3 regions of the Micromonospora sp. CA-269861 genome follow, and region 3 is predicted to be linked to each of the others. Evidence: predicted binding sites of a transcription regulator. Region 3 holds the regulator's gene; each other region holds the start of a gene.
What was found. Region 3 encodes HrcA, which represses chaperone genes, less so after heat shock. Its sites were predicted from a motif close to GGTTNGCACNCTCNNNNNGAGNGTGCNAACC; they were not measured.
Positions count from the first base shown of each region.

Region 1: groES (co-chaperone GroES) is a predicted target of HrcA. The motif match lies at 3,802-3,832, and genes of this name have one in related genera.
Region 2: groL (chaperonin GroEL) is a predicted target of HrcA. The motif match lies at 4,765-4,795, and genes of this name have one in related genera.

Region 1 covers NZ_CP192014.1:6,255,550-6,265,581, forward strand. The annotation lists gene ACQP0U_RS28655 (molybdopterin-dependent oxidoreductase) at 1-1,512, opposite strand, end outside; gene groL (chaperonin GroEL) at 1,643-3,283, opposite strand; gene groES (co-chaperone GroES) at 3,354-3,668, opposite strand; gene ACQP0U_RS28670 (THUMP-like domain-containing protein) at 4,014-5,210, shown strand; gene ybaK (Cys-tRNA(Pro) deacylase) at 5,240-5,719, shown strand; gene ACQP0U_RS28680 (sugar ABC transporter substrate-binding protein) at 5,899-6,984, shown strand; gene ACQP0U_RS28685 (ATP-binding cassette domain-containing protein) at 7,099-7,917, shown strand; gene ACQP0U_RS28690 (sugar ABC transporter permease) at 7,914-9,176, shown strand; gene ACQP0U_RS28695 (ROK family protein) at 9,199-10,032, shown strand, end outside.
Region 2 covers NZ_CP192014.1:6,578,092-6,588,123, forward strand. The annotation lists gene ACQP0U_RS30270 (S8 family serine peptidase) at 1-1,571, shown strand, start outside; gene ACQP0U_RS30275 (GNAT family N-acetyltransferase) at 1,629-2,564, shown strand; gene ACQP0U_RS30280 (hypothetical protein) at 2,643-2,891, shown strand; gene groL (chaperonin GroEL) at 2,948-4,570, opposite strand; gene ACQP0U_RS30290 (hypothetical protein) at 4,843-6,015, opposite strand; gene ACQP0U_RS30295 (cold-shock protein) at 6,110-6,313, opposite strand; gene ACQP0U_RS30300 (N-acetyltransferase family protein) at 6,639-7,169, shown strand; gene paaN (phenylacetic acid degradation protein PaaN) at 7,263-8,936, opposite strand; gene ACQP0U_RS30310 (GNAT family N-acetyltransferase) at 8,987-10,006, opposite strand.
Region 3 covers NZ_CP192014.1:5,648,822-5,658,853, reverse strand. The annotation lists gene ACQP0U_RS25855 (MOSC domain-containing protein) at 1-322, shown strand, start outside; gene ACQP0U_RS25850 (phytanoyl-CoA dioxygenase family protein) at 463-1,365, opposite strand; gene ACQP0U_RS25845 (hypothetical protein) at 1,587-2,447, opposite strand; gene ACQP0U_RS25840 (SDR family NAD(P)-dependent oxidoreductase) at 2,770-3,534, shown strand; gene ACQP0U_RS25835 (enoyl-CoA hydratase-related protein) at 3,583-4,371, opposite strand; gene hemW (radical SAM family heme chaperone HemW) at 4,391-5,614, shown strand; gene ACQP0U_RS25825 (DUF4870 domain-containing protein) at 5,681-6,307, opposite strand; gene hrcA (heat-inducible transcriptional repressor HrcA) at 6,533-7,555, shown strand; gene dnaJ (molecular chaperone DnaJ) at 7,631-8,776, shown strand; gene ACQP0U_RS25810 (16S rRNA (uracil(1498)-N(3))-methyltransferase) at 8,778-9,512, shown strand; gene ACQP0U_RS25805 (hypothetical protein) at 9,562-10,032, shown strand, end outside.

The DNA.
Region 1 (10,032 bases), 610 kb from region 3:
CTGCGCCCAGGCCACCCCGGCGACGGTCACCGGCCCGGCGGTCAGCCGGTTGCGCCCCCGGGGTGCGTCGATCCGCGACTGGGTCTTGATCGGTCCCTGCGGGGACCATCCACGCGGCACCCAGTACGCGTCGAAGTCGGCGAACCGGGTCAGCTCCAGTTCGGTCACCCACTTGCAGGCTGACACGTAGCCGTAGAGGCCCGGCACCACCACCCGGACCGGGAAGCCGTGCTCGACCGGCAGCGGCTCACCGTTCATCCCGACGGCCAGCAGTGCGTCACGTCCGTCGCGGAGCGCGGCGGTGGGGGTACCACAGGTCCAGCCGTCGACCGACCGACCGACGACCTGGTCGGCGTCGTCGTCCGGCTCGACCTCGTCGAGCAGTTCCCGCAGGGGTACGCCGAGCCAGCGGGCGTTGCCGATCAGGTCCCCGCCCACCTCGTTGGAGACGCAGGCCAGCGTGATGTACCGCTCGACGAGCGGTCGGGCCAGCAGATCCGCGTAGCTGTAGGTGCGCTCCCTGCCGACCCGCCCGTGGATCCGCAGCCGCCAGGTGTCCGGGTCGACCTGGGGTACCACCAGCGCGGTGTCGATCCGGTAGAAGCCGAAGTTCGGGGTGACGTACGGCGCGAGCTGGGTCAGTGAGAGGTCCGCGCCGGCCGGCACGGCCGGCGCGGGGGCGACAGGCGCGGGCAGGCGAATGGCGTCCCGGGCTGCGGACACGCCGCGCCGACCGGCCAGCCAGCGCCCGCCGAGTCCGGCCACCACGGCCGTGCCGAGCAGCACCCCGCTGCCGGTGAGGAACCGCCGTCGCGACTCCGGGTCCACTTCGGCGGGCCTGACCGGCTCGACCGCCGCCGTCGGCCCGGCGGGAGTCACCGGCACCGACTCCGCCGGCGACACCGGCACCGACTCGCCGGGCGGCACCGGGCCGGCAGGCGACACCGGACTGCCGGGCACAACCGGACCGCCAGGCGACACCGGACTGCCGGGCGCAACCGGACCTCCGTGCGGCACCGGGCCGGCAGGCGGCACCGGGCCAGCGGTCGGGGTGGGTGGTGACCAGGGCCAGGGGTTCAGCTCGAACGGTCCGGCGATGAACAGCCAGAGCACCAGGGCGCCGAGACCCGCGCCGACCAGGGAGGGCAGCGCGTCGGCGAGGTCCGCGCCGGAGCGGGTCAACGCGGCGGCCACGCCGATGGCGCCGAACGCGGCGATGCCGGCCAGGCCGAGTACCAGCCGGCGAACCGCGAGTACGCCGAAGAGCGCGGCGAAGCCTCCCAGCAGCACTGCCGTGCCGACCAGCAGTGCGATCTTGTCGGCGGTGCCGAAGAGGTCGATGGCGAGTTGCTTCAGCGACTCGGGGACGGCGTCGACGACGACCCCGCCGACAGCGACCAGGGGCGCCGACCGGGGGCCGGTCAACACCGCGACCGGTTCGGCGATCCCGATCGCGACGGCGGCGGCGGTGATTCCGGCCAGCGCGGCGTACCGCCCTGATGTGGTGCTCATCGGCCCAGTGTGCGCGATCATCTCGCCGGGTCGCCAACAACGTCAGCGTTCGGTAATGACCTGCGAGCCTGCCAGACGAGTCGGGGCGCACCGCCGTACGGCGGTGCGCCCCGGTGTCGTCGCTACCGGATCAGAAGCCCGGGCCGTGCTGGTGGCCGTGACCGTGGCCGTGACCGCCGCCGGCAGCCGGCTCGGCCTGCTCCGGCTTCTCCACCACGAGGCTCTCCGTGGTGAGCAGCAGACCGGCGATCGAGGCGGCGTTGGTGACCGCGTTGCGGGTCACCTTCACCGGGTCGATGATGCCGGCCTTGACCAGGTCGACGTACTCGCCCTTGGCGGCGTCGAGGCCGTTGCCCCACTTGAGGTCGGCGACCTTCTGCGTCACGACGTAACCGTCGTGACCGGCGTTCTGGGCGATCCAGCGCAGCGGCTCGACGAGCGCCTTGCGCACGACCGAGACGCCGACCTTCTCGTCACCGGTGAAGCCCAGGTCGTCGTCGAGCACCGAGAGGATCTGCACCAGAGCGGCGCCGCCGCCGGGCACAGTGCCCTCCTCGACCGCAGCCTTGGTCGCCGCGATGGCGTCCTCGATGCGGTGCTTGCGCTCCTTCATCTCGACCTCGGTCGCCGCGCCGGCCTTGATGACGGCGATGCCACCGGAGAGCTTCGCCAGCCGCTCGGCCAGCTTCTCCCGGTCCCAGTCGGAGTCGGAGGCCTCGATCTCCTTGCGGATCTGGGACACCCGGTCGGCGACGTCGGCCTTCTGGCCACCGCCGTCGACGATCGTGGTGTTCTCCTTGTCGACCACGACGCGCCGGGCGGTGCCGAGCACCTCCAGGCCGACCTGGTCGATCTTGTAGCCCAGCTCCGGGGCGACCAGCTCGGCGCCCGTGGAGATCGCGATGTCCTGGAGCATCGCCTTGCGCCGGTCACCGAAGCCGGGGGCCTTGACCGCGCAGACCTTGAGGGTCTTGCGCAGCGAGTTGACCACCAGGGTGGACAGCGCCTGGCCGTCCACGTCCTCGGCGATGATCAGCAGGGGCTTGCTGTTCTGCAGGACCTTCTCCAGCAGCGGCAGCAGCTCCTCGATCGCCGAGATCTTCTGGGTGGTGACCAGGATGTACGCGTCCTCGAGGACGGACTCCTGACCCTCCAGGTCGGTGACGAAGTTCGGCGAGATGAAGCCCTTGTCGAACTGGAGACCCTCGGTCACGTCCAGCTCGGTGGTGAGCATCGAGCCTTCCTCGACGGTGATGACACCGTCGCGGCCGACGCGCTCCATTGCCTCGGCGATCAGATCGCCGATCGTGGAGTCCTGCGCGGAGATCGTCGCCACGTTCGCGATCGACTCCTTGCTGGTGACCTCGGCGGCACGGCCGAGCAGCGCCTCGGAGACCTTGGCGGCCGCCGCGTCGATGCCCCGCTTGAGGCCGGCCGGGTTGGTCCCGGCGGTCACGTTGCGCAGACCCTCGCGGACCATGGCCTGGGCCAGCACGGTCGCGGTGGTGGTCCCGTCGCCGGCGACGTCGTTGGTCTTGGTCGCCACCTCCTTGACCAGCTGCGCGCCAAGGTTCTCGTACGGGTTGGTGAGCTCGATCTCCTTGGCGATGGTCACACCATCGTTGGTGATCGTCGGCGCACCGAATTTCTTGTCCAGGACGACGTTGCGCCCGCGCGGGCCGAGGGTGACCTTGACCGCGTCCGCGAGGGCGTTGACACCGTGCTCCAGCAGGTGCCGGGCGTCGTCCGAGAAGCTCAGGATCTTCGCCATTAATGTCCCTTCGAAGCGCCATTGCCCCGGCCCGGCGAGCCGGACCGGGGCAGTGGCACTGATCGGTTGCTTACTTCTCGATGACCGCGAGGACGTCGCGGGCGGAGAGCACCAGGTACTCCTCGCCGGCGTACTTGACCTCGGTGCCGCCGTACTTCGAGTAGAGGACGGTGTCGCCGACCTGCACGTCAACCGGAACCCGGTTGCCGTTGTCGTCGACGCGCCCCGGGCCCACAGCGAGGACGGTGCCCTCCTGCGGCTTCTCCTTGGCGGTGTCGGGGATCACGATGCCCGACGCCGTGGTGGTCTCAGCCTCGTTCGCCTGGACCACGATGCGGTCCTCGAGCGGCTTGATCGCAACCTTGGTCGCGGTAGTCACGGGCATACCCTCCTGGGGTACTGGTTTCGTTGCTGGCCAGCGGGGCTGACCAGCGTCAATCTGCCTCATGCCACCGGGCGGTGCCGTCGTCGCGGGTGCCGGTCCGCCTGGCGTGCGCACCCGGGTCGCGAGACCCGGAAGCTGGCACCCTCAGGGTGAGAGTGCTAATCGCAGGTTATTCCGTGGCTAGCACTCCGTCAAGGAGAGTGCCAGCGCGCCGCTGTCCGTGTCGCCACAGTTCCGCCGGCGGTTACCGCAACACGCCCCCGCGCGGCCATGCTCCTACCGTCGGTTGGCCTGCCGGCTGACACCACCGTCCGGGCAGCCTGACCGGGCCGGGACAATGGCCGGGTGGATCTCGATCAGCTGGCGGCGCTGCGTACCCCCGAGGGGTCGGCCGCGCTCGCGGCGGCGGCCGGGCTGGCTGGCGGTGACCCACTGACCGCGGCGTCGGCGCTGCGCACGGCCGGTGTGCCGCCGACGTTGGCCGCGGCGGCACTCACCCAGGCCGAGCTGCGCCACCGGGCGGTCGGCAAGTTCGGCACGGCCGCCGCTGGGATGTTCCTCACCCGTCCCGGCCTGGAGCAGGCCACCCGCCGGGTGGTCGCCGACCGTCGGGCCGCCCGGCTGTACGCGGCCGGCGTGCGCACCCTGGCCGACCTCGGGTGCGGGCTCGGGGCCGACGCGCTGGCCGCCGCCCGTGCCGGCATCCGGGTGTACGGCGTGGAGGCCGATCCGGTGACAGCCGCGATGGCCGCCGCCAACGCCGAGGCGGCCGGGCTGGCCGACCTGTTCACTGTCGAGTGCGGTGACGCGACCGGGTTCGACGTGTCAGGGGTCGACGGGGTCTTCTGTGATCCGGCCCGCCGCGCCACCGGCACCGGGCGGCGGATCTTCGACCCGCGCGCCTACTCGCCACCGTGGGACTTCGTCACCGGGCTGGCCGAGCGGGTGCCGCGCACAGTGGTGAAGGTGGCGCCGGGCCTGGACCACGCGCTCATCCCGGCCGGCGCGGAGGCGGAGTGGGTCGGCGTGGACGGCGACCTGGTCGAGGCCGCGCTCTGGTGCGGTGAGCTGGCGGAGGTGCCCCGTCGTGCCACCCTCTACCGCCAGCGGGGCGCCGAGGCCCACCGCCACCAGCTCACCGGCTCGGGCGCCACCGAGGCGCCGGTCGGGCCGCCGCGCCGCTACCTGTACGACCCGGACCCGGCGGTGGTCCGCGCGCACCTCGTCGCCGAACTGGCCACCGACCTGGACGCCACCCTTGGCGATCCGAGCATCGCGTACCTCTACGCCGACCAGCCGACCCGAACCCCGTACGCGCGCTGTCTGGAGATCACCGACGTGCTGCCGTTCTCGCTCAAGCGACTGCGGGCGCTGCTGCGCGAGCGGCGGGTGGGCCGCGTGGAGATCCTCAAGCGGGGTTCCGCGCTCACCCCGGAGCAGCTCCGACGGGACCTGCGGTTGGCCGGGGACGAGGCGGCGAGTCTGGTGCTCACCCGGGTCGACGGCGCACCGACGGTGCTGGTCGGCCGGCCGGTCGATTAGCACCTGACACAGGCACTAACGTCGTCGCTGTGGCGGGACAGGGCACGCCGGCAACGGCACTGTTGGTCAAGCGCGGCATCGCGCATCGCACCCATCCGTACCGGGTGGCGCCGGACGCCCCGAACTACGGCGCGTTGGTGGCGGTGGCGCTCGGCGTGGCACCGGAGCGCGTGTTCAAGTCGCTGGTGACCGAGGTCGACGGCGCGCTCACCGTGGCGGTCGTGCCGGTCACCGGCGAGCTGGATCTCAAAGCGCTCGCGGCGGCGGTCGGCGGCAAGCGGGCGGCGCTGGCGGACCGCGCGGTCGCCGAGCGGGCAACCGGCTACGTACGCGGTGGGATCAGCCCGCTCGGGCAGCGCAAGCGACTGCCCACCGTGCTTGACGAATCCGCGCTGGACCTGCCGACGATCTACGTCTCGGCTGGTCGGCGTGGTCTGCAACTCGAACTGGCCGCGGCGGATCTGGTGGCGCTCACCGATGCCCGCACCGCGCCGTTGCAGACCCACTGACGAGCTTCGTTACGTCGACTGCTCCACGGGATACCCGCGGAGTAACAGTCGCGTTGCTGAATTGTTATCGCTCCCAACAAACTAGCCACCTGCGCGGTCTTGTGGAGCCGGTGTGACGCGAAATACGTTGCCGGACACAACAAAACAACACCTCCCCCACCTCCGAAAGGACCCTGCACATGCGTAAGGGGATCCTCACCATCGCCGCCGTGGGCCTGCTCACGACCGGCGGCTTGACCGCTTGTGGCGACGACTCCGGCGACAAGGGCGCCGCCGCCAAGACCCCCAAGATTGGCGTGATCCTCCCGGACAGCAAGTCCTCGGCCCGCTGGGAGACAGCGGACCGTCGGTTCCTGGAGGAGGCGTTCAAGGCCGCCGGCGTCCAGTACGACATCCAGAACGCCCAGAACGACAAGACCGCCTTCCAGACCATCGCCGACCAGATGATCACCGGCGGCGTCACCGCCCTGATGATCGTCAACCTGGACTCCGGCACCGGCAAGGCCGTGCTCGACAAGGCCAAGTCGCAGGGCGTCGCGACCATCGACTACGACCGGCTCACCCTCGGCGGCTCCGCCCAGTACTACGTCAGCTTCGACAACGAGACCGTCGGCAAGCTCCAGGGCGAGGGTCTGTCGAAGTGCCTGACTGAGAAGAACGTCAAGAACCCCGTCGTGGCGTACCTGAACGGCTCCCCCACCGACAACAACGCCACCCTCTTCAAGGCCGGCTACGACTCGGTGCTCAAGCCGAAGTTCGACTCGAAGGAATACGTCAAGGGCCCTGAGGACGCGGTGCCGGCGTGGGACAACGCGCAGGCCGCGACGATCTTCGAGCAGCAGCTCACCACGGCCAACGGCAAGATCGACGGCGTGCTGGCCGCCAACGACGGTCTCGGCAACGCGGCCATCTCGATCCTCAAGAAGAACAAGCTCAACGGCAAGGTGCCGGTGACCGGGCAGGACGCCAGCACCGAGGGCCTGCAGAACATCCTCGCCGGCGACCAGTGCATGACCGTCTACAAGGCGGTCCGGGAAGAGGCAAAGGCCGCCTCCGACCTGGCCATCGCCCTCGCCAAGGGCGAGAAGAAGGACACCGGCCAGACGGTGAAGGACGGTGACCGGGACGTCCCCTCGGTGCTGCTCACCCCGAAGGCCATCTACAAGGAGAGCGTCAAGGACGTCATCGCCGACGGCTACGTGACCAAGGAAGAGGTCTGCACCGCGGCGTACGTCAAGTTCTGCGCCGAAGCCGGCATCAGCTGACCGACGCCGCAGTACCCGCCGGAACGACCATCGCCGCCCGGCACGGGAGCACCCTCCCGTGCCGGGCGGCGCCCGCCGGACGGGCCCCGACCCTCCCTTAAGAAGGAGACCCCCGTGTCCGCGACCCCCCTGCTGGAACTCCGCGGGATCGACAAGAGCTTCGGTCCCGTCCAGGTGCTCCGCGACGTCGCCCTGACCGTCCACCCGGGCGAAGTGACAGCACTTGTCGGCGACAACGGCGCTGGCAAGTCGACCCTGGTGAAGTGCATCAGCGGCATCCACCCCACCGACGCCGGAGAGTTCCTGTTCAACGGTGAACCGGTGCACATCGGCAGCCCCCGCGACGCCGCCGCGCTCGGCATCGAGGTCGTCTACCAGGACCTCGCGCTCTGCGACAACCTGGACATCGTGCAGAACATGTTCCTCGGGCGGGAGAAGCGCAGCGGCATCGTCCTGGACGAGCCGACCATGGAACAGCTCGCCGCGGAAACCCTGGCGGGGCTCTCCATCCGCACCGTCACCTCACTCCGCCAGCACGTGTCCAGCCTCTCCGGCGGCCAGCGCCAGACCGTGGCCATCGCCAAGGCGGTGCTCTGGAACAGCAGGCTCGTCATCCTGGACGAGCCGACCGCGGCGCTCGGCGTGGCACAGACCGCCCAGGTGCTCGAACTGGTCCGCCGACTCGCCGACAACGGCCTGGCCGTGGTGCTCATCTCGCACAACATGAACGACGTCTTCGCCGTCTCCGACCGGATCGCCGCGCTGTACCTCGGTCAGATGGTCGCCCAGGTGAAGACCACCGACATCACCCACGCCCAGGTGGTCGAGCTGATCACCGCCGGGCGCTCGGGCGGGCTCGGCCTCGCCACCGACCCGGGCAGCAACGGCGACGGCCCGCAGCCGGCCGACTCGATCTCAGGAGGCGTCCGATGACCACCACCGCCGTGCGGAACGACGGCCCCGCGGCCGTCACACCGGCGCCGACCGTCGGAGGCCACGTCCGCAACTACCTGAGTCGGGTACGCGGTGGCGACGTCGGCGCGTTACCAGCAGTGCTCGGCCTGATCGTGCTCTGCACCGTCTTCGCGATCATGCGGCCGTCGTCGTTCCTGTCGGCCGGCAACTTCGCCAACCTCTTCACCCAGGGCGCGGCGGTCACGCTGATCGCAATGGGCCTGGTCTTCGTTCTGCTGCTGGGCGAGATCGACCTCTCCGCCGGGTTCGCCAGCGGCGTCTGCGCGGCGGTGCTGGCCAATGTGGTCACGGTGCTCGGCTACCCGTGGTGGGTCGCCGTGCTCGCCGCGGTCGCGACCGGTGTGGTCATCGGCACCACGCTCGGCATGCTCGTCGCGAAGATCGGCATCCCGTCCTTCGTGGTCACCCTCGCCGGTTTCCTCGCCTTCCAGGGTGTGGTGTTGCTGCTCGTCAAGGAGGGCACCAACATCTCGGTCCGCGACGAGGTGCTGGTCGCCATCGCCAACCGCAACCTCGCCCCCACCCTGGGCTGGGCGCTGACCGCCCTCGCGGTCGTCGGCTACGCGGCGGTTCAACTGCTGCGCCACCGCAACCGGGTGGCCCGCGGTCTGATCACCGACCCGATCGCCGTGGTGGCGCTGCGGATCGGCGGGCTCGCCGTCATCCTCGGCACCGCGATGTACGTCCTCAACCTGGAGCGCAGCCGCAACGTCCTCATCGTCTCGCTCAAGGGTGTGCCGATCGTGGTGCCGATCATCGCGGTGCTGCTGGTCATCTGGACCTTCGTGCTCCAACGCACCAGCTACGGCCGGCACATCTACGCAGTGGGCGGCAACCGGGAAGCGGCCCGCCGGGCCGGCATCGACGTCGACCGGATCCGGATCTCGGTCTTCGTCATCTGCTCGTCCATGGCCGCCATCGGTGGCATCGTGGCGGCCAGCCGGGCCAACTCCGTCGACCCGAACACCGGGGGCAGTAACGTACTGCTCTATGCGGTCGGTGCCGCCGTGATCGGTGGCACCAGCCTCTTCGGCGGCAAGGGCCGCGTCCTCGACGCCGTGCTCGGCGGCGCGGTGGTCGCGGTCATCGAAAACGGAATGGGCCTGATGGGGTACAGCGCGGGAGTCAAGTACGTGGTCACCGGCGTCGTGCTGCTGCTCGCCGCCAGCGTCGACGCGCTCTCCCGCCGCCGCGCGGCAGCCACCGGCACCCGCTGACCGCGCGGGAGGTAGCACCAGCATGCGCCCAGGACCGAGCCAGGATGACGTCCGACGGCAGAACCTCGGGGCCCTGCTGCGGCACGTGCACGTCCACGGGGCGACCACGCGTGCCGAACTGACCACCACGCTGGGCCTCAACCGCAGCACCATCGGTGCGCTCACCGCCGACCTGTCCGCAGTGGGGCTGGTCAGCGAAGGGGCACCGAAGGAGACCGGCCGGGCCGGACGACCGTCACTTGTCGTCCGGCCCGAGTCGGCCCGGGTCTATGCGTACGCGTACTCAGTGGAGGTGGACCGGCTGCGCGCGGCCCGGATCGGGCTGGGCGGCGCGGTCCTGGACCGCCGGGATCTGGACCGGCCGCGCGGCCTGCTGGCCGCGGAGGCCGCGCCGCTGCTGGCCGGCGCGGTCAAGGAGATGCAGCAACTGGTGCCGGCGGACGCGATCTGCGTCGGTGCCGGCGTCGCGGTCTGCGGCATGGTCCGCCGGGACGACGGCCTGGTCCGACTCGGCCCCACCACCGGTTGGGTGGACGAACCGATCGGCGCGGCCCTCGCCGACGAGTTGGGCATCGACGTGCCGATCACAGTGGGCAACGTCGCCGACGTCGCCGCGTTCGCCGAGCACGCACGGGGTGTGGCGGCGGGTTGCGACAACGTCCTCTACCTGTACGGCGATGTCGGCGTGGGTGCCGGCATCATCGCCGGTGGGCGCCGGCTGACCGGGCACGGTGGGTACGGCGGCGAGGTCGGCCACATGAAGGTGGTCCGTGACGGCAGGCCCTGTGAGTGCGGCTCCCGGGGCTGCTGGGAGACCGAGATCGGCGAGCACGGCCTCCTGCGCGCCGCCGGACGC
Region 2 (10,032 bases), 930 kb from region 3:
TCGTGGGCCTGGCCGCCCTCGGTCCGCTGGCCTTCACCGACCCGGAAGAGATCACCCTGCTGCTGGTCGGTACCCGGGACGTTCCGTTCTGGGTCGCGGCCGCCGCCGGCGTCGGGCTCGCCGTCGCGGTCCTGGTCGCCATCGGGTACGCGGTGCTGCTCGCCCGGCCGACGGCAGGCACCCCGAACAGGCGGGTCGCCGCGGTGGCGGCCGTGGTGCTGCTCGTGGCGTTCGGCGTGGTCGACCTCGGTCCCGGCCAGCCGGGCCTGTACGGCGAGCGGCTGTTCGTGGTGCTGCGCACGCAGGCCGACCTGAGCGACCTTCCGGCCGGCGCACCGGGTCGGGCCGGGCGGGACGCCCGCGCGGCGGAGGTCTACCGGCGGCTCGTGACGACCGCCGAGCAGAGTCAGCGCGACCTGCTCCGGGTGTCGAACCGGCTGCGCCTCGACCCGGTGTCGTACTACCTGGTCAACGCGGTCGAGGTGGACGGCGGCCCGGCGGTGCGGGCCTGGCTCGCCCGCCGACCGGAGGTGGCCCGGGTGCTGGTCAGCCAGCGCCTGCGCCCGTTGCCGGCCCCGGCCGGACAGAGCCGGGGCACCGCACCCAAGCCCACCGGCCCGGAGTGGAACATCCGCCAGATCGGCGCCGACCGGGTGTGGTCCCAACTCCGGGTCACCGGCACGGGCATCGTGGTCGGCAGCTCCGACTCGGGCGTGGACGGCACCCATCCGGCGCTACGAGCCGGGTTCCGTGGTGGGAACGACTCCTGGTACGACCCGTGGGACGACACCCGCAGCCCGACCGACCAGGGCGGGCACGGCACCCACACGGTGGGCAGCGCGGTCGGGCGGGACGGCATCGGGGTGGCACCGGACGCGCAGTGGGTGGGCTGCGTCAACCTGGACCGCAACCTGGGCAGCCCCGGGCACTACCTGGACTGCCTCCAGTTCATGCTGGCCCCCTTCCCGGCCGGCGGCGACCCGTTCACCGACGGCCGTCCGGAGCGCGCCCCGCAGGTGCTGACCAACTCGTGGGGCTGCCCGCCCATCGAGGGTTGCGACCAGCGGGTCCTGCGACCGGCCACCGCCGCGCTCGACGCCGCCGGGATCTTCATGGTCGTCGCGGCCGGAAACACCGGCCCGTGGTGCGCGTCGATCGACGATGCGCCAGCGCCGTACGCGGACGTGCTGACCGTCGGCGCGGTGGACGACCAGCGGCGGGTCGCCGAGTTCTCCTCGCGCGGGCCGGTGCCGGGCGGCTCGGGTAAGCCGGACGTGCTGGCACCGGGGGTGGGAGTGGTGTCGGCCATGCCCGGCGGCACATACGCCGCGCTGGACGGCACGTCGATGGCGACCCCGCAGGTGGCCGGGGTTGTCGCACTGATGTGGTCGGCGAACCCGGCGCTGGTCGGCGACGTGACCCGTACCCGGCAGATCCTTCGGGACACTGCCACGGCGGCGACGCCCACCTACCGCTCCGACAGCCCGTCCGACGCCTGTGGTGATCCGTCGAACGTCACAGGCTCCGGCCAGGTCGACGCGTACGCCGCCGTTCGCGCCGCCCAGCAGTAGTCAGCGCCTCGTGGTCGGGGGTGCGGCTCGGCAGCCGGTGATCTAGGGTCGGCGACCATGGACGCCGAGATCACCGTCACCGAGCTGGCCGTCGACCTGGTCCCCAGCGTCGTGCAGCTCTGCCAGCAGGCTCTCGACCTGCCCGAGGACGCCGCCGAGGCGGCCTCCATCGTGGATGTGCTCTGGCCCCGGGCCACGGCCGACCGGCAGGTGGTCGGGCTGGGCGCGTACCGGGGTGCGGACCTGGTCGGGGTGCTGATCTGTTCGGTGTCGTCGAGCGAGCCGGAGATCGGGCACGTGGACCTGGTCGCGGTCCTCAGGGATCAGCGGCGTCGGGGCGTCGGCCGGGCGCTGCTCCAGCGGGCCGAGCAGGCGCTCGCCGAGCGCGGGGCGACCGAGGTGCTGCTGGCCGGAAATCCGCCGTACTACGCGTGGCCGGGCATCGACGTCCGCTACACGCCGGCGGTCTGTGCCGCTCTCGCGCTCGGCTACCAGCAGGACCGGACCGCCTGGAACATGACCGCTGACCTGTCGTACGACGGGTCGCCGGCGTTGCGGTCCACCGAGGCGGCGGAGCAGCGACTGGCCGGCCAGGGCGTCACCGTCCGCCGGGCGGAGCCGGCGGACCTGCCGGCGCTGACAGCGTTCGCGCGGTCCACCTTCGGCGGGACGTGGGACGGCGAGTTGGCCGGGTCGGTGGGGCGCGCCGACGCCGGGTGCCACCTGGCGGAGCGGGACGGCGAGGTGCTCGGCTTCGCCGCGTACGGGTCGTCCCGGCCGAGTTGGTTCGGGCCGATGGGTACCGCGCCTGCCGCGGAGGGGTCGGGCATCGGTGGGGTGCTGTTGCGGCGTTGTCTGCGCGACCAGCGGGCGGCGGGGCTGGACCGGGCACAGATCGGCTGGGTGGGGCCGGTGCCGTTCTATTCGGGCAGCGCGGGTGCGTGGATCGAGCGGGTCTTCTTCCTGTACCGGAGAACCCTACCGACGACGTAACTGGGGCAAACAGGACATAGATCCATTCGCCCGCATCGGCCATCGATGCCCCCTACCGTTTCGGTAGAGGAGGCAGCCATGACCACGGATGACAACCAGACCGAGGACGGCCCGCCGATCACCTGGAAACCGGTAGGTGAACTCCCCGGCCAACTGCCGTTCGACAGACTCGACTACGGCGACGCCGAGCAACTGGCCGAGATGACCACCGCCGGTGAGTCGTCGGTGGCCGAGGAACCGCAGGAGATGGTGGACGCGCCGATCAAACTGCTTCCGCCGTACAACCGGGCACAGAAACGGCGCAACCAGCGCCCACTACCGACCTGACGACGAACGGGGCGGACCGCGTCAGCGGCCCGCCCCGTGCGGTGTCGGAACTGGACTCAGAAGTCCATGTCCCCGCCACCCGGGCCAGCCGGGGCAGCCGGGGTCTTCTCCGGCTTGTCCGCGACAACAGCCTCGGTGGTGAGGAAGAGCGCCGCGATGGAAGCGGCGTTCTGCAGTGCCGAACGCGTCACCTTGGCCGGGTCGATGATGCCCGCGGCCAGCAGGTCGACGTACTCGCCGTTGGCGGCGTTGAGACCGTGACCCGCTTCGAGGTTACGGACCTTCTCCACCACGACGCCGCCCTCGAGGCCGGCGTTGACGGCGATCTGCCGCAGCGGGGCGTCCAGCGCGACCTTGACGATGTTCGCACCGGTCGCCTCGTCGCCGACCAGGTCGAGCTTGTCGAAGGCGGTCTTGCCGGCCTGGACCAGCGCGACGCCACCACCCGGGACGATGCCCTCCTCGACGGCGGCCTTCGCGTTGCGAACGGCGTCCTCGATGCGGTGCTTGCGCTCCTTGAGCTCGACCTCGGTGGCCGCGCCGACCTTGATGACCGCAACGCCGCCGGCCAGCTTGGCCAGCCGCTCCTGCAGCTTCTCCCGGTCGTAGTCGGAGTCGCTCTTGTCGATCTCGGCCCGGATCTGGTTGACCCGGCCCTGGATCTGCTCGGCGTCACCGGCACCGTCGACGATGGTGGTCTCGTCCTTGGTCACCACGACCTTGCGGGCGCGGCCCAGCATGTCGAGGCTGGCGGCGTCGAGCTTGAGGCCGACCTCCTCGCTGATGACCTGGCCACCGGCGAGGATGGCGATGTCGGTCAGCATGGCCTTGCGGCGGTCACCGAAGCCCGGCGCCTTGACGGCGACCGACTTGAAGGTGCCACGGACCTTGTTGACCACCAGGGTGGCGAGGGCCTCGCCCTCCAGGTCCTCGGCGATGATCAGCAGCGGCTTGCCCGACTGCATGACCTTCTCCAGGATCGGGAGCAGGTCCTTCACCGACGAGATCTTGCTGTTGGCGATCAGGATGTACGGGTCGTCGAAGACGGCCTCCATACGCTCCGGGTCGGTCATGAAGTAGGCCGAGATGTAGCCCTTGTCGAAGCGCATACCCTCGGTGAGCTCAAGCTCCAGCCCGAAGGTGTTGCTCTCCTCGACGGTGATGACGCCTTCCTTGCCGACCTTGTCCATCGCCTCGGCGATGATCTCGCCGACGGTGCTGTCGCCAGCGGAGATGGAGGCGGTGGAGGCGATCTGCTCCTTGGTCTCGACGTCCTTGGCGAGCTTGGACAGCTCCTCCGAGACGCTCGCGACCGCAGCCTCGATGCCCCGCTTCAGGGCCATCGGGTTGGCGCCAGCGGCCACGTTGCGCAGGCCCTCGCGAACCAGGGCCTGGGCCAGGACGGTCGCCGTCGTCGTGCCGTCACCGGCAACGTCGTCGGTCTTCTTGGCGACCTCCTTGACCAGCTCAGCGCCGATCTTCTCGTACGGGTCCTCGAGCTCGATCTCCTTGGCGATGCTCACACCATCGTTGGTGATGGTGGGGGCACCCCACTTCTTCTCGAGCACGACGTTGCGGCCCTTGGGGCCGAGGGTCACCTTTACGGCGTCGGCGAGCTGGTTCATGCCCCGCTCGAGGCCGCGGCGCGCCTCTTCGTCGAACGCGATCATCTTGGCCATACGGCGTTGTCCTCCTGGACACTCACGGGCCACCCGAGATGTGTGCCCCGGATGGGCCGCCTGGTGTACGCACCTTGGGACGTCGCCACCTGGCGACGACGACGTCCTTCGGCCGGGCCGGATAGCCCGCGACGACCGGCCATGTGCCGCCCCGGCGTCTCCACGCCGGTGCAACCTGGCCCCACCGTCCCGACCATTGGCACTCACGGTATGCGAGTGCCAATGACTTGTTTAGCACTCTCCCCTGCCGAGTGCAAGCACGATGCCGCCGCTCAGCCGAGTTCGACGGCCAGTCCAGCGGTGTTCACCGGCGCCTCATGGGCGCGCTGCTCGGCGTATGTCACCAGCAGACCGATCAACTGGGCGAGGTGGGCGGGCAGGGCCAGCACGGCGGTGATCCCGATCACCACCACCGCCCCGACCGCAGTGCCCGCCGAGGCGAACGGGTCCGTTCCGAGCGCGGAGGTGCCCACCCCCTCCAGACCACCGGGGATCAGGGTGCCGACGATCACCGCCAGGGCCACCAGGGCCACCCGCCCGAGCAGCAGACCGAGCCGGTCGTGGAACATCCGGAACGATCGACCGATCGGGTTGCGGCGTTCGAAGAGATAGACCGGGCCGGCCATGCTCAGCGCGAAGGCCAGGTAGATGCCCGGCAGCACGCAGAAGCAGAGGCCGAGGCCGATCAGCAGGCTGATCAGCAGGGTCCAGCCCCACAGCCCGAGCGCCCGACGCAGGCCGAAACGCAGCGCCGACTCCAGGCTGGCCGGCTGACCGGCCGCCTGCTGGGTGATCACCCAGGTGCCGGCGGCCCAGCCGACGGCCTGCACCAGACCGACCAACAGGCTGCCGCCGACCAGCACGACCAGGAGGTTCAGCACTTCGGCGGCGAAATTGTCAGGCAGCGCGGGGCTCGGATTCGACTCGGCCTGGGCGGCCCACTTGGCCGAGGGGTCCAGCCCGAGGGAGATCACCGAGAGCACCGCCGCCGGCAGCACCTGGGTGAGCAGCATGATCGGCACCAACTGCCGCCAGCCCCGGCGCAGCGCTCCCCCGCACCTGTTGAACCAGCCACCGAGGCCGGCGCCGGGCGGCGTGACCAGGGCGTCGTTCGGGTCGAACCCGTAACCCGGCGGGTACCAGCCGACCGGCGGCCCCGGATACCACGGCTGCCCGCCGTAGGGACCCGACCCGGGCGGGTAGCCCCCGGTCGGCGGGAACGCCCAGCCCTGCGGCGGCGGGGCCGCACCCCAGGCACCCTGAGCGGGATCCCAACCCGGCGGCGGACCGGCGTGGCCCGAGGTCGGGCCAGCCGGAGGCATGCCCGGCCCCCAGCCAGGCGGCTGGCCAGCGTGGCCGGGGCCGCCCGCGGGCGAGGACGGATCGGACGGCTCCGGCTCCCCCGACCCGGAGGACGGAGTGGGCGGGGGTGGCTGGTCGGTCATGAACGCTCCTCGGCATCGGCTGGAACGGTTCACGATCTTCCCGGCTGCGCGCCAGTGCCGCAGCCCCGACCCAGGGGCCGATCGGCCAGGAAGCTCAGCCGATGACGCGTACGTGCTCCGCCTGCGGGCCCTTCTGACCCTGGGCGATCTCGAACTCGACCCGCTGACCGTCGTCCAGCGCCTTGTAACCGTCCATCTCGATCGCGGAGAAGTGGACGAACACGTCCTGACCGCCGTCGACGGCAATGAAGCCGTAGCCCTTCTCGGCGTTGAACCACTTAACGGAGCCCTGTGCCACGGTGCACTTCCCTCACTCTGCGCGGCGTTGCCTGACCCGGCGCACGGCACAGCCGGGCACCTCGGACCACCGACTCAGCGATCGATGACCGCCATTGAAATAGGTGACCGAAATCGCACGCTACACGAGGAGTGACGGCCGCGCACGGCCACAAATCGGACACACTTCGGGGGGTCCCGACCGCCCTGATCGGCCGGGTTCCGGATCCACCGGATTCGCACGCGTCATTGCGACTGAAGCGCGGGCCGCAGGGCACCCCCCGAGGTGACGGCGATCGGGCACAGCTCACGAAACGGCGTCCATCCCCTGTGGTAGGCATGCGGACATGACCACCGACATGGGCTCGCCGGCCCTGCGGCTCGCGGAGATCCGCCGCGTTCGGCCGGAGGACGCCGCCCGGATGCGCGCGCTGCGCCTGGAGATGCTGGCCGACGCGCCGTTGGCCTTCCTGGAGACTCTTGCGGACGCGGCGGCCCGACCGCACAACGAGTTCGCCGCCCGAGTCGCGTACACCTCGGCCGGTTCGAGTAACGCGCAGTTCATCGCCGACCCGGGCGGCCGGCTGGTCGGGCACGCCGGTGGCACCACCGCCCCGAACGAACCGGGGCTGACCGTGATCTACGCCGTGTACGTCACGCCGACCTGGCGCGGCAGCGGACTGCTCGGCGAGCTGATCGACGGGGTGGCCGCGTGGTCGCGAGCCTGTGGCCGACCGGAGCTGCTGCTGGAGGTGGTGGTCGGCAACGACCGCGCCTACCGCGCCTACCAGCGCCTGGGCTTCAAGGACACCGGCGTACGGGTCCCCCACCCCACCATCCCAGCCCTCACCGAGCTGCAGATGCGCCGCCCAGCCTGACCCCGAGTTCGGTGATCAAGAGGTTTGCGTCAGAGGAAGCGCTCCAACTGACGCAAACCTCTTGATCACCCGAGGCAGGGGCTGGGCCGAAACTCAGACGTGCCGCCGGGACTGCACGATCCGGAACCGGTTGGCCACGTACGCCCCGTCCGTCAGCGCCGAGTTGGCCGCCGCGTTGGCCCCGCTGCCGTGGAAGTCGGAGAACGCCGCCGACTGGTTGACGAAGACACCGCCGGTGAGGTTGCAGGACAGGTGCACCCCGACCTCGACCGCGACCGCCTCGGCAGAGTCCAGCACGGCCTCGTCCGTCGAGTAGACCCCGGCGGTGAGCGCGCCCTTCTCGCCGACCGTCCGGCGCAGCAGCTCCAGGCTGTGCGCGGTGGAGTCGGTCGCGATGGCGAACGAGATCGGCCCGAACCACTCCCGGCCGTACGTCTCCGCGTCGTCCGCGGTGAGCTTCACGATCGTCGGGGTACGCACCACCGCGTCGGCGTACGACGGGTGGGCCACCGCCCGCGACTCCAGCACCGGCTCGCCGACCTTGGTCACCTCGGCCAGCCGTTCCAGCACCCCGTCGTTGACGATGGCGCCGGTCAGCTCCACGCCCCGGGCCGGGTCGGCGGTGAGCTTGCCGACCGCCGCGGCGATCCCGCCGGCGACGTCGTCGAAGCTCTTGTGCCCCTGGTCGGTCTCGATGCCCCCGGCCGGGATGAGGATGTTCTGCGAGGTGGTGCACATCTGCCCGCTGTAGAGGGTCAGCGTGAAACCGAGGTTGCGGCACATGCCGGCGAAGTCGTCGGTGGAGTCGATGACGACGGTGTTGAGGCCGGCCTTCTCGGTGTAGACCGATGCCTGCCGGGCGTGCGTCTCCAGCCAGTCGCCGTACTCGGTGGAGCCGGTGAAGTCGACGATCCGGATGGCGCGGTGCAGGGCCAGGTCGCTCGCGAGCTTCTCACCGGGCGCCTCGGCCGCCAGCATGATCAGGTTCGGGTCGAACCCGGCCTCGGCGAGCACCTCCCGGGCGTACTTCACTGTGATGGCCAGCGGCAGCACCGCGCGCGGGTGCGGCTTGACGATCACCGGGTTGCCGGTGACCAGCGAGGCGAACAGCCCGGGGTACGAGTTCCAGGTCGGGAAGGTGTTGCAGCCGATGACAAGCGCCACCCCACGCGGCACCACGTGGAACGTCTTGGTCATCCGCAGCGGGTCGCCCTTGCCGGCGGCCTTCTCCCAGCCTGCGGTGCCCGGGTGCCGGGTCATCTCGGCGTACGCGTACGCCAGCGCTTCCAGCGCCCGGTCCAGCGCGTGCGCGCCACCGGCCTGGAAGGCCATCACGAACGCCTGCCCGCTGGTGAACTGCACAGCGTTGGCCAGCTCGAAGATGTGCTTGTGCAGCCGGTCGAGGATCTCCAGGCAGACGCCCACCCGGGCCTGCGGGCCGGCGTCGCGCCACGCCGGCAGCGCGGCGGAGGCTGCGCTGATCAGCTCGCCGGTGCCGGCGTGCGGGTACCGCACCGCCAACTCCACCCCGAACGGGCTCGTCTCGGTGGCGACCCGTGCGCCAGCGCCGGGCTGGTCGAGCGGAAAGTCACCACCGAGGTACGCCTCGAAAGCGGCCTTACCGTCGGCGGCGGCGGTCTCGCCGTACACGCGGGGGCTGGGGGACTCGGGATAGGCGGACCAGTATCCCCGCTCCGTGATCGCGGTCAGCGCACGGTTGAGGGTGTCGGCGTGCCTGTCGTACAGGGGATGCGGGGTCTCCGTCATGCCCGCAATCATGCCTGAGGACCCACCGCGAGCAGTAGCGCCGATACCTGTCAGAGGGTGAGCTGCCAGTCCGTCCATGAGTCCACCGGTCGGAAGCCGAGCTGTTCGTTGATCGCCACCATGTAGCTGTTGCTGGCCGCGTTCCAGGTGTCGATCACCTGTACCGCCGGCTCGTGGGTGAGCAGGTGGTGCAGGTTCTCCGCCTTGGCGATGAGGCCGAGCCGGTGCCCACGGTGGGCCGGGTCGACGATGGTGATCTGCTGGTACGCGTGCCAGTCGGCGGAGGCGCCCACGTCCAGCAGCGTCCAGGCGACAAGTCGACCGGACGCCTCGTGCCGCATCCCGAGGTGGTAGCGCCGCCGACCTCGGGCGTCCAGAGCCCGTTCGTTGCCGCGGATGCGGTCGGCGTCCACCTGCTCCGGCTCCCACTGCACGTCGCCCATGGGCGCGTCCATCAGCAGCCGGCCGTCGAGGTAGGCGATGTCGGCGACGTACTCCTGCGGGGTCGACCCCTGCCAGCAGACCGACTGGTAGCCCTCGGCTCGCGGGCGGGCCTCGGCGAGCGCCGCGCGCAGCGCGACCCGGTCGATCCCGTTGACGTCGAGCCGGCGACGCACCTCGGCGAGGGCGGGCTGGGCCCCGGCGGCGGCGGCGAACGCATCGCCCGCCACGCTTCGGGCCGGCCCGCCGGGCAGCGCGGAGACGGCCATCGCCACCACGCGCTTGCGGCCGTGCTCACGGAGCAGGCGTACCCCGTACTCGTGCAGGGCCCGGCCGACTCCCCGACGCCGCAGCTCGGGACGCACCACCAGCTCGGCGGTGGCGTTGTCGGTGTTGTCGAGCTGCGGCAGGTCCAGTTGGAGGTAGCCGGCCGGCGCGCCGTCCAGTCGGGCCAGCGCCCAGAGTGACTCGGTGCCGGGCATCGGCGTGTGGAACAGCGCGTCGAAGCGGCGCCGGCAGAAGGGCGGGAAGTCCGGCAGATCGGCGTCGTTGGCCGCCGACCCGATCCGGTACGCCTCGTCGACCGACGTCCGGTCGGCGCCGTCGAACGACGCGATCGTGATGCTCATGCCGTTGAGCGTGCACCCGCGAAAAG
Region 3 (10,032 bases):
GATCGGGTCGGCCCTGCTCCAGGTGACCAAGCCCCGAACGCCCTGCACCACCTTCGCCGGTTTCTGGGGCGTACCGGACCTGATCAAGCGGTTCACCGTCCGGGCGCTGCCCGGGGCCTACCTGCGGGTGCTGCGCGAGGGGGAGGTGGGCCCGGGCGACCCGATCGAGGTGGTGGACCGGCCCGCGCACGGTGTGACCATCGGCGAGGTGTTCCGGGCGACCAGCCTGGAGCCGGAGTTGCTGCCCCGGCTGCTCGACGCGGAGGGCCTGCCGGAGCCGATCCGGGAGAAGGCCCGCCGACGCCTCGCCCCCCGGAGCTGACCGGCTGACGCGCCTCACGCGGCCGGCAGACGCCAAGGCCAACGCCAACGCCGACCAACGTCGGCTGCCGTCGTCGACAGGTGGAAACGGCCCCCTGCCATCGCTGAGCGTTGGCAGGGGGCCGTTCTACGAGCAGGGGATCAGCGGAGCCAGGGGATGTTGCGGTCGAGCTGGCCGCGCTCCTTGAGCTCCTTGCGCAGCGGGATCTCGTCGTCGACGTACCCGTCCCAGTTGATGCCCCAGTAGTTGGCGGTGTGGGTGCCCTCGCCGATCAGCTGGCGCTGCACGGGGGTGCGGTTGCGGTACCACTCGCCGTTCACGTCGGGGTGCAGCTCGTCCAGCGGGCGGATCCACCGGTAGGTGTAGCCGACGAAGAGCATCTTGCGGGTGATGGTCGACAGGTTCGTCGAGCGCGAGTGCCACTGCCGCCGGTCGAAGATGAAGGCGTCGCCCGGGTTGGCGGTGATCTCTACAGTGCCCTCCGGGTCGGGGTTCTGCACGGTGAGGTCCGCCGGCCGGGGCAGCGAGTTCTTCAGGTGGCTGCCCGGGATGACCTTGGTGGCGCCGCGGCCGGTCTCGGAGAGGTCCGACAGCACGTACGCGACCTTCAGCGAGAACATCGGCCGAGGCAGGTTCGGGTCCATCGTCTCCGGGTCGGAGTTCTGCCGGTACCCGTCCTGGTGCCAACCCCAGTACGGCTTCTCCGGCTCGGCGGCCGGCGGGGTCACGTCCAGGTGGTTGTGGTGCGTGTAGATGTTCCAGCCGGCCAGCCCCCACATGTACGGGAAGGCGATCGGGTGGGTCAGCAGCTCACCGAAGAGCTCGTCGCGCTCCAGGAAGCCCAGCAGGTGCAGGGTGCCGTCCTTCTTGGTGGTGCCCTTCGCCTGCTCCTCCGCGTAGACGCGGTCGACAGCCGCCTCCAGCGCCGCCCGGTGGTCCTCCGTCAGGACGTTGCGCAGCAGGAGGAAGCCCTGCTCGTGGAACTCCTTGCGGTCAGTGTCGCTGATCGGTTCGTAACCGGTCCGGTCGCCGTAATCGAACACCGTGTCGTACCCCTCCCCATGAGGTGAAACCTTTTCTGGCACAGGCCGCCGATCGTAACGCGGTGGCCCAGGCGTCGGGGAGGGTGTGTTGCGGGATCGGGCCGCAGTGGGACCCCACGCAGCGGGAGGAGCGCACAGAGTGAGATATCAGTGATCAATAGCGCGGTTTGGTACGCGTTGCCCGATTGTGCGGTGACTGCCGGTTAAGAGATCCGGGTCGGTCAACCCTCGTTGAAGACCTCGGCCACCACCTGGCCGGCGGGGCTCTGCTGGCCGTCCGCCCGGCCCCACGAGCCGTTCCGGGCGGTCCACTCCAGGTCGCCGAAGCGGACCCGCTTCACCCCGTGGTCCTGGGCGTGCGACACCAGCCAGTGCGCGTACCGCCAGCCGTCGCGTTGGTCGCCCGGAGTCACCGCCAGCCCGGTCGGGTCGGTCGGGTCGGTGCCCTTCAACCCCCAGTCCAGCACCAGGTTGCGGGTCAGCTGCGCGGCCGCCGCCGCGCCGTGCATCGCCGGGGTACGCCCCACCGTGCAGGCGACCGCGCCGCTGGCGTCGCCGAGCAGGGCCCGGCTGAGCACCTCGGAGTCGTCGGCCCACTTCTGGTACGCCTCGGGGAACGCCGAGCGCTGCACCCGCTGGGCGGCGTCGGTGACCCGCATCTTCTCCCAGCCGCGCACTTTCTTGAGAGCCGCGTAGAACCGGTTGGCCGCGTAGCGCGGGTCGCGGATCTGCGCCGGAGTGCCCCAGCCCTGGCTCGGTCGCTGCTGGAACAGGCCGACCGAGTCGCGGTCGCCGTCGGCGAGGTTGCGCAGCCCGGACTCCTGGTACGCGGTGGCGAGCGCGACCACGACGGCCCGCTCGGGCATTTTACGCTTCGCGCCGATCGCCGCGATTGTCGCCGCGTTGGCCATCTGGTCGGCGTCCAGCGCGACCCGTCCGTCGGCCTGCACTGTGCACTTCCGTGCCACCAGCGGCAACGTGAGGTTGTCGCCTACCTGCCGTACGACGAGCCAGATCGCGATCACGGCGACGAGGATGAGCACCACTCCACCCGCCACGGTTGCCCGAGTTCGCACCCACACCCCCAGATCGACAGTTCGCCAAGCGTACGTCCCCGCCGGCCCTCTCCGGGTCGTCCGAGCGGTTCGGGCCCAATCTGGCCGGCTCCGACCAGTTCGGGGGCGGCTCCGCTGCCGCGTACCGGTTGGCGACGTTCCCGCTCCGGTCGCGATCTCACCTGCCGGGTCGTTCTGTCACCCGCCCCGGTGCAGGGCTGTCGTGAGCGTCACCGGGTAAGCGGCAGTGGGAAGCGATTGACCGGTCAAGGACTTAACCCTGTTGACATGTCAATCCGACCTTCTGCCCATACCTGGGCGCGTCGGTCGCTGAACGAGGAGGAGTTCCATGGGAACGCTCGATGGCAAGGTCGTGCTGATCACCGGCACCGGCGGTGGTCTGGGTCGCGTCGCTGCTCTGACCTTCGCGCGCGAAGGCGCGAAGGTCGTCGGGGCCGACCTCCAGGTCGCCGGCAACGACGAGACAGTCGAGCTCGTCCGCAGCGCCGGCGGTGAGATGACAGGTATCGCGCCGGTCGACCTCACCGACCCCGAGCAGGTGCGCAAGCTCGTCGACGACGCTGCCGCCGCCTACGGTGGCCTCGACGTCGTCTACAACAACGCAGCCGCGCTCCGCTTCGGCCCGATGCCCGACTTCTCCGTGGAGGACTGGCGCTACACCATCACCGGAGAACTCGACATTCCGTACTTCGTGTCGAAGTTCGCCTGGCCGCACCTGGTCCGGCGCGGCGGCGGCGTCATCATCAGCGCCGCCTCCATGGCCGGGCTGATCGGCGGTCACGTCCCGCCGATGGTCGGTCACACCGCCGCGAACGCCGGCATCATCGGCATGACGCGACAGCTCGCGCTCGAAGGCGCGCCGCACGGGATCCGCGCGGTGGCGGTCAGCCCCGGGCCCACCCTCACCCCGGCCAGCGAACGCGACCTCGGTGACAACCAGGAGGCACGGGACGCCATCACCGCCAAGACGCTCCTCAAGCGCTTCGCGCGCCCCGAGGAGGTCGTCGAGCTGGTGGTCTTCCTCGCGTCCGACCGGGCGTCGTACATCACCGGGGCGAACTACCCGGTCGACGGCGGCGCGACCGCCTGGTGACCCGACCGGACACCGGGGCGCCGCCGCTCCTCGGCGGCGCCCCGACCCTCAGTCGTCGAAAGCGGGCACCCAGCGGGCCGGTCGACGCTCGCGGAACGCGGTGACCCCCTCGCGGCCCTCGTCGGACAGGAAGTAGCCGGTCGAGACGGCGGACAGCCGGGCCAGGTCGGCGCGCAGTTCGGCGGTACCCGGTCGGCGCAGCAGCTCCTTCGCGCCGGCCAGCGCCCCGGGCGCGCCGCGCACCAGCGAGTCGCAGTAGCCCCGTACCGCCTCGTCCAGACCGTCCGCCGGGACCGAGGCCGTGACCAGGCCGATCTCGGCGGCTCGGCGGCCGTCGAAGGTGTTCCCGGTCAGGTACAGCTCGGCGGCGGCGCGGGGGTGCAGCCGGGGCAGCACGGTCGCCGAGATCACCGCCGGGATCACCCCGATGCGCACCTCGGTGAACGCGAACGTCGCCTCGTCGGCGCAGACCGCCAGGTCGGCGGCGGCGATCAGGCCCAGCCCGCCGGCCCGCGCCGGCCCGCCGACCCGGGCCAGCACCGGCTTCGGGCACTCCCAGAGCGCCGCGAGCACGTCGCCGAGCATCCCGGCCGGCACCGTCCCGCTGGCGTACGCCGCGGCGGTCTCCTTCAGGTCCGCGCCCGAGCAGAAGACCGGCCCGGTGTGGTCGAGCACGATCACTCGGACCGCCTCGTCGGCGACCGCTTCCGCCAGCCCAGCCAGCAACTGGGTCATGAGGACGGTGGAGAGCGCGTTGCGGTTGTGCGGGCTGTCCAGGGTGAGGGTGGTCACCCCACGGGCCGTGGCGACCCGCACGAGGACGTCGGGAGAGGTCATGCCGGGCACACTAGTGGCCATGCCCGGCGTCCTTCCAGATGGTGAGACCGTCCCCGTCGACGGATCGTTGCCCGCCACCGCCACCGCGGCGGTCGGCGCGCGCGGCTTCGGCGTGTACGTGCACGTGCCGTTCTGCGCCAGCCGCTGCGGATACTGCGACTTCAACACCTACACCGCCTCCGAACTGGGCGGCGGCGCGAGCCGCGAGGGGTACGCCGACACCGTCCTGGCCGAGCTGACGCTCGCCGCCCGGGTGCTCGGCGACAACCCGCCGCCCCGGGTCGACACCGTCTTCGTCGGCGGCGGCACGCCCACCCTGCTCCCCGCCGACGACCTGGCCCGCATCCTCGACGGCATCGACCGCACCTGGGGGCTGGCCGCCGACGCCGAGGTGACCACCGAGGCCAACCCGGAGTCGGTCACCCCGGAATCGTTGAAGCTGCTGCGGGCCGCCGGCTACACCCGGATCTCGCTGGGCATGCAGTCCGCCTCCCCGGGGGTGCTGGCGATCCTGGACCGCAAACACAGCGCCGGCCGGGCCACCGCCGCCGCCCTGGAGGCGCGCGACGCCGGATTCGAGCACGTCAACCTGGACCTGATCTACGGCACTCCGGGGGAGCGGGCCGAGGACTTCGCCGCCTCGCTGGAGCAGGTCGTCGCCGCCGGGGTGGACCACGTCAGCGCGTACGCCCTGATCGTCGAGGACGGCACCCGGCTCGCCGCTCGGATGCGGCGCGGCGAACTGGCGTACCCCAGTGACGACGTGGCCGCGGACCGCTACCTGGCTGCGGAGGCCGCGCTCGACGCGGCCGGGCTCGCCTGGTACGAGGTCTCCAACTGGGCCCGCACCGAGGAGGCCCGCTGCCGGCACAACCTGCTCTACTGGACCGGCGCGGACTGGTGGGGGCTGGGGCCGGGAGCGCACAGCCACGTCGGCGGGGTGCGGTGGTGGAACGTGAAGCACCCCACGGCGTACGCCCAGCGGTTGGCCGCCGGCGCGTCTCCCGGCCTGGCCCGGGAGGTGCTCACCGTCGACGAGGCGCACATGGAGGACGTGATGCTCCGGCTGCGGCTGGCCAGCGGCCTTCCGCTGGCGGTGCTCGACGCCACCGGCCGGGCCGGCGCCGAGCGGGCGCTGGCCGGCGGCCTGCTGGCCGCCGACGAGTACGCCGCCGGCAGGGCGGTGCTCACCCTGCGCGGGCGGCTGCTCGCCGACGCGGTCGTCCGCGACCTGCTGCCCTGAGTGACCCACGTCGAACGGACCGGGGCGCCGGTGTTCCGGACCGGCCGGGGGAGCGGCCGGGCCGGTTCACTTGATGAAGTTGGCAGTCATCGGGTAGCGGTACGGGTTGCCCTCGTTGGCCTTGATGCCGGCGATGATCCCGAACAGGATCTGGATCACCACGACGGCGATGCTGGGTAGGAAGAGCAGGCACCAGCTCACGAAGAGCAGCACGAACGCGATGATCGACCAGAGGATCTGGAAGTTCAGAGCGGCGAGGGCGTGCGCCCGAACGGTCGGCGACTGCTGGCCGCGGGCCAGGTAGGCGATCAGCGGGGCGACGAAGCCCAGCGGACCGAAGCTGACAAGCGCGCCGGCGGCGCCGCCGAAGTGCGCGACAAGCGCCCAGGTCTTGTCCTCGTTGTTGGCGTAGCCACCGCCGGGGCCGCCGTAGGCACCTCCGGCCGGGTAGCCGCCGGGTGGGGGATAGCCCCCGGGCGGGGGGTAGCCGCCTGCCGGAGGGTAGCCGCCTGACGGCGGTTGGTCACCGGTGGGCGGCGGATAGCCACCGGCCGGGGGATAGCCGGCCGGGCCGGGAGCCCCGGACAGTGGTGCGGTGGGCGGCTCGGCCGACGGGAACGGGCCCGGTGAGGTGGGCTCCGGCGGGTAGTTGCCGGGGTCGCCCGACCCGGGAGGGCGAGGAGGTTCAGTCATGGATGTCACGGTAGGGGCCCGTGGCAACGCCGCACCAGAGCGACACCGCCGGGTAGTGCGGACCGATCGGCCCAGCGGGGTGGCGCGGGCCGCACCGACGGGTGGCCGTTGATCATCGCGTCGGCGGGCCCGCCGACGTAGACTGGCACTCGTTACAGTCGAGTGCCAGGACGGCCCGGCCGGCCCAGAGCGCCGGCGGCCGACGAGCGACAGGAGGTGCGGAGAATGGGTCTCGACGACCGGAAACTCGCAGTGCTCCGCGCCATCGTCGAGGACTACGTCTCCACCCAGGAGCCGGTCGGCAGCAAGGCGCTCGTCGAGCGGCACCAGCTCGGGGTCTCCCCGGCCACGGTCCGCAACGACATGGCCGTGCTGGAGGAGGAGGGCTACATCCGGCAGCCGCACACCAGTGCCGGCCGGGTGCCCACCGACCGCGGCTACCGCCTCTTCGTCGACAGGTTGTCGCGGGTCAAGCCGCTCAGCCCGGCCGAGCGCCGGGCCATCGAGCGCTTCCTGGTCGGTGCGGTTGACCTCGACGACGTGGTGCACCGCACGGTGCGACTCCTCGCCCAGCTGACCCGGCAGGTCGCCGTCGTGCAGTACCCGAGCCTGGCCCGCTCCTCGGTGCGTCACCTGGAGCTGGTGCCGATCTCCACCACCCGGCTGATGCTCGTCATGATCGCCGACACCGGTCGGGTGGAGCAGCGACTCGTGGAGCTGCCCGGCCCGGTGCCCGCCGACGACGTCACCGACCTGCGCCGACTGATCAACGAGAAGCTCGCCAACGCCCGGCTGTCCGAGACGCCACCGCTGGTGCAGGCGCTCGTCGAGGAAGCACCGACCGGGCTGCGTCCGACCATGACCACGCTCGCCACCGTCCTGCTGGAGACGCTCGTCGAGCGGCACGAGGAGCGGATCGCGCTCGCCGGCACCGCGAACCTCACCCGGGGCGGCCTGCTCGACTTCCAGGGCTCCCTGCGGCCGATCCTCGAGGCACTGGAGGAGGAGGTCGTGCTGCTCAAGCTCATCGGTGAGACCGAGCCGAGCACGACCCGGGTGCTGATCGGCGACGAGAACGAGTTCGACAACCTGCGCGCCGCCTCGGTGGTCAGCACCGGGTACGGCCCGGGCACCACGATCCTGGGCGGCCTGGGGGTGCTGGGGCCCACCCGGATGGACTACCCCGGCAACATCGCCACGGTTCGCGCCGTGGCACGCTACGTGGGCGAGTTGCTGGCCCAGAACTGATTGGTCAGGGCCGATGCGGCCGGCTGCGGCCGCCGACCGGCACAACGCGAGACGAACATGAGGACACGGAACGCAGTGGCCAGGGACTACTACGGCATTCTCGGTGTGAGCCGGGAAGCCTCCGATGACGAGATCAAGCGCGCCTACCGCAAGCTGGCCCGCCAGTTCCACCCGGACGTCAATCCGGACCCGGAGGCTCAGGAGAAGTTCAAGGACATCAACGCCGCGTACGAGGTCCTCTCGGACGACCGGAAGCGGCAGATCGTCGACCTGGGTGGCGACCCGCTCGCCCCGGGTGGTGGCGGCGCCGGCGGCCCGGGCGGCCCCGGAGGCGCCGGCCCGTTCGTCGGTTTCCAGGACATCATGGACGCGTTCTTCGGCGGTGCCGGCGGTGGCGCCCGTGGCCCACGGCCGCGTACCCGCCCGGGAGCCGACGCGATCCTGCGGCTCGAACTCGACCTGCACGAGACGGCGTTCGGGGTCGAGGCCCCGATCACCGTCGACACCGCGGTGCTCTGCACCACCTGCTCCGGTGCCGGCACGGCCGCCGGCACGCACCTGGCGACCTGCGAGGCGTGCGGCGGTCGGGGCGAGGTGCAGTCGGTGCAGCGCACCTTCCTCGGCCAGGTGGTCTCCGCCCGGCCGTGCACCGTGTGCCAGGGCTACGGCACCACCATCCCGCACCCCTGCCCCACCTGCGCCGGTGACGGCCGGGTGCGTACCCGCCGCTCGCTGACCGTCAAGATCCCGGCCGGCGTCGAGGACGGCATGCGGATCCGGCTGGCCCAGCAGGGCGAGGTGGGCCCCGGTGGCGGCACCGCCGGTGACCTCTACGTGGAGATTCACGAGCGCCCGCACGACGTGTACTCCCGCAAGGGCGACGACCTGCACTGCCGGGTCACCGTGCCGATGACGGCGGCGGCGCTGGGCACCCGGCTGACCATCAAGACGCTGGACAGCGAAGAGACAGTCGACGTCAAGGCCGGCACCCAGCCGGCCAGCACGCTGCGACTGCGCGCCCGGGGCGTGCCGCACCTGCGCGGCACCGGCCGAGGGGACCTCTACGTGCACCTGGACGTGCGGACTCCGACCAAGCTCGACCCGGACCAGGAGAAGATGCTGCGCGACTTCGCCAAGACCCGTGGTGAGGAGGTCGCCGAGTTGTCCAAGCAGGGCGGCTTCTTCTCCCGGATGCGCGACGCGTTCAACGGGCACGCCTGAGGTGTCCGCGCCGCTCTTCCTGGTCGAGGCGCTGCCCACCGGCGACGCGCTGACCCTGGACGGCCCGGAGGGGCACCACGCCGCCACGGTGCAGCGGCTGCGCGTCGGCGAGGAGCTGCTGCTCGCCGACGGGCGGGGTGGCACGGCCGCCGCCGTGGTCACTGCCGTCGGCCGGGGCAGCCTGGACGTCACCATCACCTCCCGGGGGTACGCGGACGCGCCCGTACCCCGGTTGGTGACAGTGCAGGGCATCGCCAAGGGTGACCGGGGCGAGCTGGCCGTGCAGGCGATGACCGAGGTCGGGGTGGACGAGATCGTGCCCTGGTCGGCATCGCGCTCGGTGGTCCAGTGGCGCGGCGACCGGGGCGTACGCGCCCGGGAGAAGTGGGTGGCCACCGCCCGGGAGGCGGCCAAGCAGGCCCGCCGGCCGTGGCTGCCGGTGGTGGCCGGTGCGCCGGACGAGTCCACCGCCACGGTGGCCCGCCGGATTGCCGGTGCCGCCGCCGGCTTCGTGCTGCACGAGGAGGCCGAGGAACGGCTCACCACCGCCGACCTGCCGTCGACCGGCGAGATCGTCCTGGTGGTCGGCCCGGAGGGTGGCATCGCCCCGGCCGAGCTGACCGCCTTCGCCGAGGCCGGCGGGCGACCCGTACGCCTCGGGCCGGCCGTGCTGCGCACCTCCACCGCCGGGGTGGCGGCCCTCAGCGTCCTCGCCACCCGCCTCGGCCGCTGGTAGTCACGCCGACCGATCGGCCGGTGTGGACAGTCGTGCATACCCTGGCGCGGTGCTCGCTGCCGAGGCTCCGAAGATCACCGACTGGATGCAGGCGTGGGGAAGTGTCGTCGGCCTGCTGCTGTCGGGTCTCGCCGCAATGGCTACCTGGCTTCTGTTTCGGCACGAGATCCGGGTGCGGCGTGAGGAGCAACGCGACAATGAGGCAGCTCAGGCTCGCCTGATCGTTCCGGTGTTGGACGACCTGCCGCAAGGCCCTGACGAGGTGCGAAGCTTCACCATCGCCAATTACAGTGGCGTGCCGTTCTACGACCTTCGGGTCATGCTCCTGAGGAATGAGCGGTTGATCGGCAACTATCCGTCCGCCCTGCACGTCCTGATGGGGGAGGTCGCGGGGAGCTTCTCCTATCTGGAGGTGCCGGGGGTCGACGTCGCACGGAGGGCCAAGACCGGTGATCTGGCGATCGGAATCTATTTCACCGACGCCTCTGGTTTGCGCTGGAGCAAACTCAATCGTGAGCCA